Regions from separate parts of the Comamonas sp. MYb396 genome, predicted to be linked through region 1. Evidence: predicted binding sites of a transcription regulator. Region 1 holds the regulator's gene; each other region holds the start of a gene.

Region 1 (3,274 bases):
CCCGGCGCCAAGCTCAACCTGCACCGCGATCCCTATGCCGGCTCGCTGCGCTACCACCTCGCCGTGCTGGCGCCCAATGATGACCGCTGCATGATCGAGGTCGATGGCACGCCCTACAGCTGGCGCGAGGGCGAAGGCGTGATCTTTGACGAGACCTTTATGCACTGGGCCGAGAACGGCTCCGAAGGCAACCGCATCGTGCTGTTCTGCGATGTCGAGCGCCCGATGACCAATGGCTTTGCACAGTGGCTCAACCGCTGGCTGGGCACGCATGTGGTGGCTGCTGCCAGCTCGCCCAACAACGAAGGCGATCCGCGCGGCTTCATCAGCCGCATCTTCAAGATCTCGTTCTACATGGGCCAGTACCGCCGCCGCTTCAAGGCCTGGAACAAGACCGCCTACAAGCTCACCAAGTTCGGCCTGATGCTGGCCGTACTGGCCTTGTTCATCTGGTGGCTGTGGCCGAAGTAAAACGGCGCCATCCGAAAGCAAAAACCGCAGTGCATAACGCAACTGCGGTTTTTTTATGGGCCCGGGCTGCTTGCGTTTACAGCGCCTTGCGCAGGCTGGCCGGCGGGATGCGCATCGCCTCGCGGTACTTGGCCACCGTGCGGCGCGCGCATTCAATGCCCTGGGCCTGCAGCAGATCGGCGATTTTTGCATCCGACAGCGGCTTCTTCGCGCTTTCCTCGTCCAGCAGCTGCTTGATCAGCGCCTTGACGGCCGTGCTCGACGCGCTGCCGCCTGTCTCGGTGCCCAGGCCCGAGCCAAAAAAGTACTTGAGCTCAAACGTGCCCTGCGGCGTGGCCATGTACTTGGCCGTCGTCACGCGGCTGATGGTGGATTCGTGCAGGCCCAGCTCATCGGCAATCTCGCGCAGCACCATGGGGCGCATCGCCAGCTCGCCATGCACAAAGAAATTGCGCTGGCGCTCGACGATGGCCTGCGAGACGCGCAAGATGGTGTCAAAGCGCTGCTGGATGTTCTTGATGAACCAGCGCGCCTCCTGCAGCCGCTGCTGCAGCGCGCCATGGCCTTCGCTGCCCTTGTGGCTGCGCAAGGCATTGGCGTAGACATCCTGCACGCGCAGGCGCGGCATCACCTCGGCATTGAGCTGCACGCTGAAACCGGGCACCGGCAGGCCGCGCTCATTGCTGGGTCGCACGATGACATCGGGGATGATGGTGTTGCGGTCCACATCGGCATAGGGCCGGCCGGGGCGGGGTTCGAGCTTGGCGATCAGCGCCAGCGCGCTGCGCACCGCCGCCTCGTTACAGCCGGTCAGCTGCACCAGCTTGCGCACATCACGGCGCGCCAGCAGATCAAGGGACTCCTGGCAGACCAGCAAGGCAGTCTCCAGCGCCAGCGCATCGGCCTCGGGCGTGTCCGAGCCCTCTTCATCCAAGAGGCGCTGCTGGGCCTTGATCTGCAGCTGCATGCACTCGGACAGGTTGCGCGCGCCCACACCAATCGGCTCCAGGCTTTGCAGCAAGCGCAGCGCCACGGTCAGGTGGTGCAGCAGCGCCTCGTAGCGCTCGGGGTCCGAGGCATCGCCAAAGCTTTGCGCGAGCTCGGCCAGCGTTTCTTCGAGGTAGCCGTCGTCGTTCAGCGATTCGATCAGAAAGTAGAGTGCGGCCCGGTCTTCCTGGCACAGGCGCAGCGACAAGGCCTGGCGGTGCAGCACATCCTGCAGGCTCAGGTGCTCGCTGCGCCGGTCGGACATCGGCGTCTCGTCGTCGTCATCGCCTGCGCTGGAGCGGGCGGGCAGATCGCCGCCCCACTCTTCCCAGTCCGATGCCGAATCGCCGGCAGCGGCCTCGGCATCGACGCCGGTTTCCTTGCCCGCAGCAAAATCCAGCGGCTGGTCGGAGGTTCCGGGCTCGAAATCGCTGCTGTTGTTGGTGTCGGCGCTGGCAGCAGTATCGGCAACCTTGTCGGCTGCTTCTGCAGCTTCGGCAGATTCAGCGGCTTCTTTACCGGCTTCGGCCTCGGTTGCCTCTTCGCCCTCACGCTCCAGAAACGGGTTTTCGTCGAGCATCTGCTCGACTTCCTGCGTCAGCTCCTGCGTGGACAGCTGCAACAGGCGAATCGACTGCTGCAGCTGGGGCGTCAGGGTCAGATTCTGCGATACGCGCAGCGACAGCGACGGCATCATGGCTGCGCCTTTGCAGCGGCTGCGGCAGTTGGCAACAGATCAGCCCTACCGGGCCCGCAACGCGGGTCGGTAGCTTGGCTGGCACGCCCGCCAAGGCGTGCGGTGTCACATACGGAAATGTTCACCCAGATACACCCTCCGGACCTCTGCGTTCTCCACAATCTCTTGCGGCGTCCCGGCGGCCAGCACCTTGCCATCGCTGATGATGCAGGCATGGTCACAGATACCCAGGGTTTCGCGCACATTGTGGTCGGTGATCAGCACGCCAATGCCGCGCTCCTTGAGGAAGGCGACAATGCGCTGGATCTCGATCACGGCGATGGGGTCGATGCCGGCGAAGGGCTCGTCGAGCAAGATGAAACGGGGCTGGGTGGCCAGTGCACGGGCGATCTCGACGCGGCGGCGCTCACCGCCGGACAGCGCCACCGACGGTGACTCGCGCAGGTGCTCGACCCGCAGCTCCTGCAGCAGCGCGGTGAGCTGGCGCTCGACCTCGGCGCGCGAGAGCGGCTTGCCATGCTCATCCTTTTGCAGCTCCAGCACGGCGCGCACATTGTCCTGCACGCTGAGCTTGCGAAAGATCGAGGCTTCCTGCGGCAGGTAGGACAGGCCCAGCTGCGAGCGCTGGTGGATCGGCATATTGGCCACCGACTGCCCATCGATGCGGATATCCCCGCCATCGCTGCGCACCAGGCCCACGATCATGTAGAACGAGGTGGTCTTGCCCGCGCCATTGGGGCCGAGCAAACCCACCACTTCGCCTTTGCGCACCGACAGCGATACATCCTTGACCACCTTGCGGCTGCCGTAGGACTTCTCCAGGTGCAAGACCTCCAGCTGGCTGCGGTGGTCGCTGTTGGCGACCCGGGCATTGACGGAAATGGTCGACGAGTTTTCTGCCACGGTTACTTGGCTCCGTCGTTCAGTTGGGTGCTGGGGCGCAATGGCGTCTTGTCATCGGCAGCGGGCTTGGCCGGGGCGCTGGCCTTGTCGTCCGCCTTGGCGTCGGCCTTGGGCGTCAGGATCACGCGCACGCGGTCCTTCTTGGGCGCGCCGGGCTTGGGATCGGCCGCCGCCTGGGCACCCTTTTGGCCGGAGACCGTGAAGGTGTCGCTCAGG
Region 2 (3,274 bases), on a different contig from region 1:
TCGTGGCGCAGAAAATAATCGAGGCCCAGCGTGTCCCACAGCGCTTTTTGCGATTCATGGGGCTGGGCCGACAGCGCCAGCAGCACCAGCGCTTCGCGCTTGCGGATTTCCACCTGCGCGGCCACATCGGGTGCCCGCCCGCCCAGTACGCGCAGCGTCGAGCGGTACAGGTCTTCGAGCAGCTTGCCTTTCCAGGCATTCCAGACCTTGGGGCTGGTGCCACGGATGTCGGCGACGGTCAGCAGGTAGAGCGCGGTGAGCCGGCGCTCATTGCCCATGCGCTGGGCAAAGGCGGTGATCACCTCGGGGTCGGACGTATCCTGCTTTTGCGCGACCTGGCTCATCGTCAGGTGCTCGCGCACCAGGAACTCGACCAGCTGCCGGTCCTCCTTGGCAATCTGGTGGTCGCGGCAAAAACGCTTGACTTCGAGCGCACCGATCTCCGAATGGTCACCACCCCGGCCCTTGCCGATATCGTGGAACAGGGCGGCCAGGTACAGAATCCAGGGCTTGTCCCAGCCAGCGGCCAGCTGGGAGCAGAACGGGTACTCATGCGCATGCTCGGCCATGAAAAAGCGCCGCACATTGCGCAACACCATCAGGATGTGCTGGTCCACCGTGTAGACATGGAACAGGTCGTGCTGCATCTGGCCCACGATGCGGCGGAACGGCCAGAGGTAGCGCCCCAGCACCGAGGTCTGGTTGAGCAGCCGCATCGCATGGGTGATGCCATGGGGCTGCTGCAGGATCTGCATGAAGGTGGCGCGGTTGACCGGGTCACGCCGGAACTGCGCATCCATCAGCTGGCGCGCATGGTAGAGCGCGCGGAAGGTACGGGCCGACAGGTCCTTCAAGCCCGGCTCGGTCTCGTAGAGCAAGAAGGTGCGCAAGATCGCATGCGGGTTGCGCTGGTAGACCTCGTCGTCGGCGACCTCGATGAGGCCGGCCTTGTCGTAGAACTCGTCATCGATGCGGCGCAAGGTGTGGTTGCCCGGGTGCAGGCGCTCGTCCATGTTCAGCATCAGGATCTGCGTGAGCTGGGCCACGGCCTTGGCAGCCCAGTAGTAGCGCTTCATCAGCTCCTCGCTGGCGCGCTTGGGAAAGCGCTGGCCGGCCGGGGTGATGGTCTTGAAGCCAAAGGATTCGGCCACCGGCGTTTGCAGGTCGAACACCAGCCGGTCCTCGCGGCGCCGCGCCACAATGTGCAGCCGCGCGCGGATGAGGCAGATCAGGTCCTCGTTGCGCTGCAGGTTGCGCACCTCGTAGACGGTCGCCAGCCCCTTGTCGGCCAACTCCTTCCAGCGGCTGCCCAGGCCCGTGGCGCGGCCCAGCCAGAGGATCAGCTGCAGATCGCGCAGGCCACCGGGCGATTCCTTGCAGTTGGGCTCGAGCGCATAGACGGTGTTCTCGTACTTGTTGTGGCGCTGCTGCATCTCCAGCACCTTGGCCACGACAAAGGCATCGGGCTTGATGGACTGGGCCAGCGCCGCCTGGAACAGGTGGTAGAGGCGGGGCGAGCCAATGATGCGGCGCGACTCCAGCAGCGCTGTCTGCACCGTCACATCAGCCTGGGCTTCGCTGATGCACTGGCTGATGGTGCGCACGCTCGAGCCAATTTCCAGCCCGGCATCCCAGCACGAGCCGATGAACTGCTCGATCGCGGTGCGCAATTCGCTGTCCTGCTCCGGATCGGTGCCTTCGGGCAGCAGCAGCAGCACATCGATATCGGAATAGGGAAACAGCTTGCCCCGGCCAAAGCCGCCCACCCCCACCAGGTTCAGGCGGCCGGGCAGGCCGGCCAGGTGCCAGAGATCGCGCAGCAGCCCATCGGCCAGCTGCGAGAGCTTGCGCAGCTGGGTCTGTATGCCCCGGGTGCTGCTGCCCCCGGCCATGATGTCATCAAACAGGGCGCTGCGTTGCGCCTGGTACTGCTCGCGCAGCTGCGGAATGCGAGGATCGTTCATGGTGCCTAACTATGCTGTCGTTGGCAGTGTGCCATAGCAATCAACAGCAGCAGCGAGTAAGCACATTTCATGCCACTACGCACCAAATGGGGGCATGGAGGAGGCGGGAGTGCCAGAAACGACCAAGGCGGCATGCTGGTTGCAGTGCCGCCTTGGTGTGGGCTGGTGCCGGGCAGGCCCGGCACGCGCGCAGCGATTTATCGGTGCAGTATCAGCGCCCGATCAGCACTTGGTGCTGGTCACAAAGCTGGGTGGCGTGGGCGAGCCTTCCGACCAGGTCAGCACTTCGTAGCCGGTGTCGGTCACCAGCACTTCGACTTCCCACTGGGCCGAGAGGCTGTGGTCCTTGGTGATGACGGTCCAGCCGTCATTGCCCAGGTCCTTGATGTCCTTCTTGCCCAGGTTGAGCATGGGCTCGATCGTGAAGATCATGCCGGTCTTGAGCTCGACGCCGGTGCCAGGGCGGCCGTAGTGCAGCACCTGCGGCTCGTCGTGGAACACCTTGCCGATGCCGTGGCCGCAGTACTCGCGCACGACCGACAGGCCCTGGCCTTCGGCAAACTTCTGGATCGCATGGCCGATATCGCCCAGGTGTGCGCCATTCTTGACCTGCACGATGCCATGCCACATGGCTTCAAAGGTCAGCTGGCACAGGCGCTTGCCGGCAATCGTGCCTTCGCCGATCACGAACATGCGGCTGTTGTCGCCAAAATAGCCTTCGGGCGTGATGATGGTCACATCCACATTGACGATGTCGCCCTTCTTGAGCGGCTTGTCATTGGGGATGCCATGGCAGACCACGTGGTTCACCGAGGTGCAGACATAGGCAGGGTAGGGCGTCATGCCTGGCGGCTGGTAGCCCAGGCAGGCCGATTTGGTGCCTTGCTTTTCCATCGCCTCGGCGCACAGCAGATCGATTTGCTTGGTGGTGATACCCGGTTGGATGTGGGGGGTGATGTAGTCCAAGACCTCCGAGGCCAGGCGGCCTGCGATGCGCATCTGCGCAATATCGTCTTCGGTATTGATTTTGATCGTCATAGCCCATGATTATCCCACTGCTGCCATTGGCCTGTTGTCCATGCGGCTACGTGTCCTGGCGGGGCACAGTAGAATCCCGGGTTATCCCGCCCTTGTCATGGTGCTGCCACGGTCCGCCCGTAGCAGTGGGCAAGGCGCATGCGTGCTTTCTTCCCATCCTCCTAGTCCACATAGGCTGCCACGTGACACTGCACCTGACTCAGCTACCAGGCGGTAACGCCCTCAGCTCCTTCCGCGCCCAACAACTGCAGACCGCATTGACGGCGATCCAT
Region 3 (3,274 bases), on a different contig from region 1:
ACATGCGCGAGAGAAAGTCAAAGCGGCCAATGACAAAGCCCAGCGGAATGCCGACCAGCGCCGCCAGGCCAAAGCCAATGCTCACCCGCTGCAGCGAGGCCAGCACATTCCAGCCCACGCCCTGGTCATTGGGGCCGTTGCGGTAGAAGGGATCGCGAAAGATCTCCTGCGCCTGGGCCCAGGTCTCCTGCGGGCCCGGAATGCCGGGGTTGCCCTGGGCGACGATGGACCACAGCACCAGCAGCAGGCCAAAGCCCAGCACAGGCGGCAGCAGGCTTTGCACCAAGCTGCCAAAGCGCTGCTGCCAGACGGCGGCGCCATCGCGCGGGGCCACTGGGGCAGGCACGGCCGGCGCTGCCGCAGCGGGCGGGCTCAGCGCGCCCGACGCGGGCAGGCTGCGCGCCATGTGCTCATGGATGGACAACACCTTGCGTTCAGCCAGGGCCGGGGCCGTGGCCGGTGTCGGCAAGGACGACACACTCTCTCGCAATGCAGCTGGCATGGGGTGCTCCTTATCAGGCCTTGAGGGCAAAGCTGTCGGCGTACTTGGCGGGGTCCGAGCCATCCCAGACCTTGCCGTCGATCAGCTGGCTGCTGCGCATGTCCGACTTGGGCACGGCGATCTTCAGCTGCGCAGCCGCTTCCTTGTACAGGGCGGTCTGGTTGATCTTCTTGGCCACAGCCAGGTAGTCAGGGTGGCTCTTGAGCAAACCCCAGCGCTTGTGCTGGGTGAGGAACCACATGCCATCGGACAGATAGGGGTAGCTGGCCTCGCCATCGGCAAAGAACTTCATGTGGTTGGGGTCGTCCCAGGTCTTGCCCAGGCCATTTTGGTAGCGGCCCAGAATGCGCTGGTTGATGGCATCCACGCTGGTGTTCACATAGGCCTTGCCGGCAATGGTCTCGGCCATCTTCTGCTTGTTCTGCAAGCTGGCATCGATCCAGCGGCCCGCCTCCAGAATCGCCATGGTCACGGCGCGTGCCGTATTGGGGTGGCGGCTGACAAAGTCCTGCGTGCAGCCCAGCACCTTTTCTGGGTGGTCGCGCCAGATGTCCTGGGTGGTGACGGCCGTGATGCCGATGCCATCCATGATCGCGCGGTGGCCCCAGGGCTCGCCCACGCAAAAGCCATCCATATTGCCCACGCGCATATTGGCCACCATCTGCGGCGGCGGCACGGTGATCACTTTCGCATCCTTGAGCGGATGGATGCCCGCGCTCGCCAGCCAGTAGTACAGCCACATCGCATGGGTGCCCGTGGGGAAGGTCTGCGCAAAGGTGTATTCGCGCTTTTCCGCGCCCATCAGCTTGGCCAGCGACGCGGCATCGACGGCGCCCTTGTCGGCCAGCTTTTTGGACAGGGTGATCGCCTGGCCATTGCGGTTGAGCGTCATCAGCACCGCCATGTCCTTTTGCGGGCTGCCCACGCCCAGCTGCACGCCGTAGACCAGGCCGTAGAGCACATGGGCAAAGTCCAGGTCGCCATTGACCAGCTTGTCGCGCACGCCGGCCCAGCTCGCTTCCTTGGTCGGCGTGATCTTGACGCCGTACTTCTGGTCCAGGCCCAGCACCGAGGCCATCACCACGCTGGCGCAGTCAGTCAGCGGGATAAAGCCGATATTGACCTCTTTTTTCTCCGGCGCATCCGAGCCGGCGGCCCAGACGCCCTGGTGGCCCAGCGCGCTGTAGACAAAGGTGGCGGCCGCTGCCTGGGCGCCATGGCGCAAGAACTGGCGGCGGCCGGCCAGCAGCGAAGAAGCGGGCGAAGCCTCTGCCGCCAGGGCGGTGTCAGGGGTGGGGCGTATCGTCATTCTTGTCAAACTCCATCGAAGGCGTTGCAGATTCCAAAAACAAAAAACGGCGTCCTTTCGCTGAGGGCTTGCACCATCAGGAAAGGGACGCCGTTGTCCCGAAATAACTCGCGATTACCGGAAACAGGCCGCCTTTGGCCTGGTTGGGAAGATCAATGCATATTCCATGCCAATTCAAAAATTGCAGTGCTTCCCTCTGGAGAGCCGACCTGGGCCGGCGCAACACAGCGGCCCGCGTCCCTGCAATGGTGCATTGCAGCAGCCTGCGGGCCAGCGGCTGCCATGCTTTGGTGCGCGGGGAAAAGCTGCTAGCGCTCAGTTGCAGCAGGGGCTGCAGGCGCTGCAGGGGCTTGAGGCACCAAGGCCGCCATTGCCAGCACGGCCTCGGCCACCTCCAGCATGCGCTTGTTCTGGTTCATCGCCGTCTGGCGCAGCAGCTGGTAGGCATCGCTCTCGCTGAGCTGGTGCTGGGCCATCAGCAGGCCCTTGGCGCGCTCCAGGGTCTTGCGCTCATGCAGGGCCGTCCTGGCTTCATCAATCTGGCTCTGCATGGTCTGCAGCCGCTGCGATTGCTGCTGCACCAGCGACAGGATATCGCGCCCCAGCGCCGGCGCGCCCACGGCATCGAGCGACCAGGTATCGGGCGGCGCCGAGGCCTCGAAAAAGGCCATACCGCCTTCGCTGCCCTCAGCGCCCTCTGCGCCCGCTTGGGCAGGTTCAGCGCCCGGCGGCAACGCCTGCAAGGCCGCCAGCGCCTGCTCCTGCGCCTGCAGCTTGTGCAGGCACAGCACCTGCAGCTCCTGCGCGACCAAGGTCTCCACGCCATGCAAGGCATCGAGCCGGTGGCTGCAGGCGGCAAACCAGTCGGCGCTCCAGCTGCGGCTCAGGCTGGCCCCGCTCGCGGTATGGGCCACACGGCGCATGCGTTCCACCGCCGCCATATCGGTATCGCCCGCCATATGGGCCTGCCACAGCACCAGCACGCGCGGCGTGGCCAGGCTGGCAAACACCTCAAAGCAGCGCTCCTGCGATTCGATCAAATGCAGCCACTGCGCCCGGGCACCGGGCTGCAGCTGGCCCGAGGCAAAGGCACTGGTGCCGCAGGCGCGCTCCTGCCCGGCCAGCTCCTTGCCCTGCATCAGGTGGAACAGGGCCACCAGCATGCGCGATATCTCGGGCTCATTGGCGCTGTCAGCCGCCTCAAACACGACGGACAGACAGCCGGCAATCAGGCGCGCAAAGGCATCGGTACAGGCGGGGGGCGTGAGCCGCCCGGCCTGCACCTGGGCGCGCAGCGCAGGCAGGGCCGCCACGCCTTGCAAGGTATAGGCAATCGCATTGCACAGCCGCGCGCCGCTGCCGCCCGAGGGGTGCGGGCCCAGGCGATCGAGCTCATCGCGCACATTGGCGATCTGTGCATCGGCCAGCAGCCGCTGGGGCGCCAATAGCTCGGTGCCCTGCGC

The links. The regulator sigma-54, encoded in region 1, starts transcription at its own class of promoters, with help from an activator protein. The targets are predictions, from matches to a motif close to TGGCANGNAANCTGCTTT.
Region 2: the regulator sigma-54 is predicted to act here: its motif matches at 2,022-2,039, upstream of WH265_RS23795 ([protein-PII] uridylyltransferase).
Region 3: the regulator sigma-54 is predicted to act here: its motif matches at 1,966-1,983, upstream of WH265_RS16245 (CmpA/NrtA family ABC transporter substrate-binding protein).

Annotation. Positions count from the first base shown of each region.
Region 1 covers NZ_JBBGYU010000011.1:14,582-17,855, reverse strand. The annotation lists gene WH265_RS21330 (aspartyl/asparaginyl beta-hydroxylase domain-containing protein) at 1-471, shown strand, start outside; gene WH265_RS21325 (RNA polymerase factor sigma-54) at 548-2,155, opposite strand; gene lptB (LPS export ABC transporter ATP-binding protein) at 2,261-3,037, opposite strand; gene lptA (lipopolysaccharide transport periplasmic protein LptA) at 3,061-3,274, opposite strand, start outside.
Region 2 covers NZ_JBBGYU010000015.1:27,689-30,962, reverse strand. The annotation lists gene WH265_RS23795 ([protein-PII] uridylyltransferase) at 1-1,964, opposite strand, end outside; gene map (type I methionyl aminopeptidase) at 2,187-3,002, opposite strand; gene purL (phosphoribosylformylglycinamidine synthase) at 3,185-3,274, shown strand, end outside.
Region 3 covers NZ_JBBGYU010000006.1:380,053-383,326, reverse strand. The annotation lists gene ntrB (nitrate ABC transporter permease) at 1-406, opposite strand, end outside; gene WH265_RS16245 (CmpA/NrtA family ABC transporter substrate-binding protein) at 516-1,811, opposite strand; gene WH265_RS16240 (nitrate- and nitrite sensing domain-containing protein) at 2,120-3,274, opposite strand, start outside.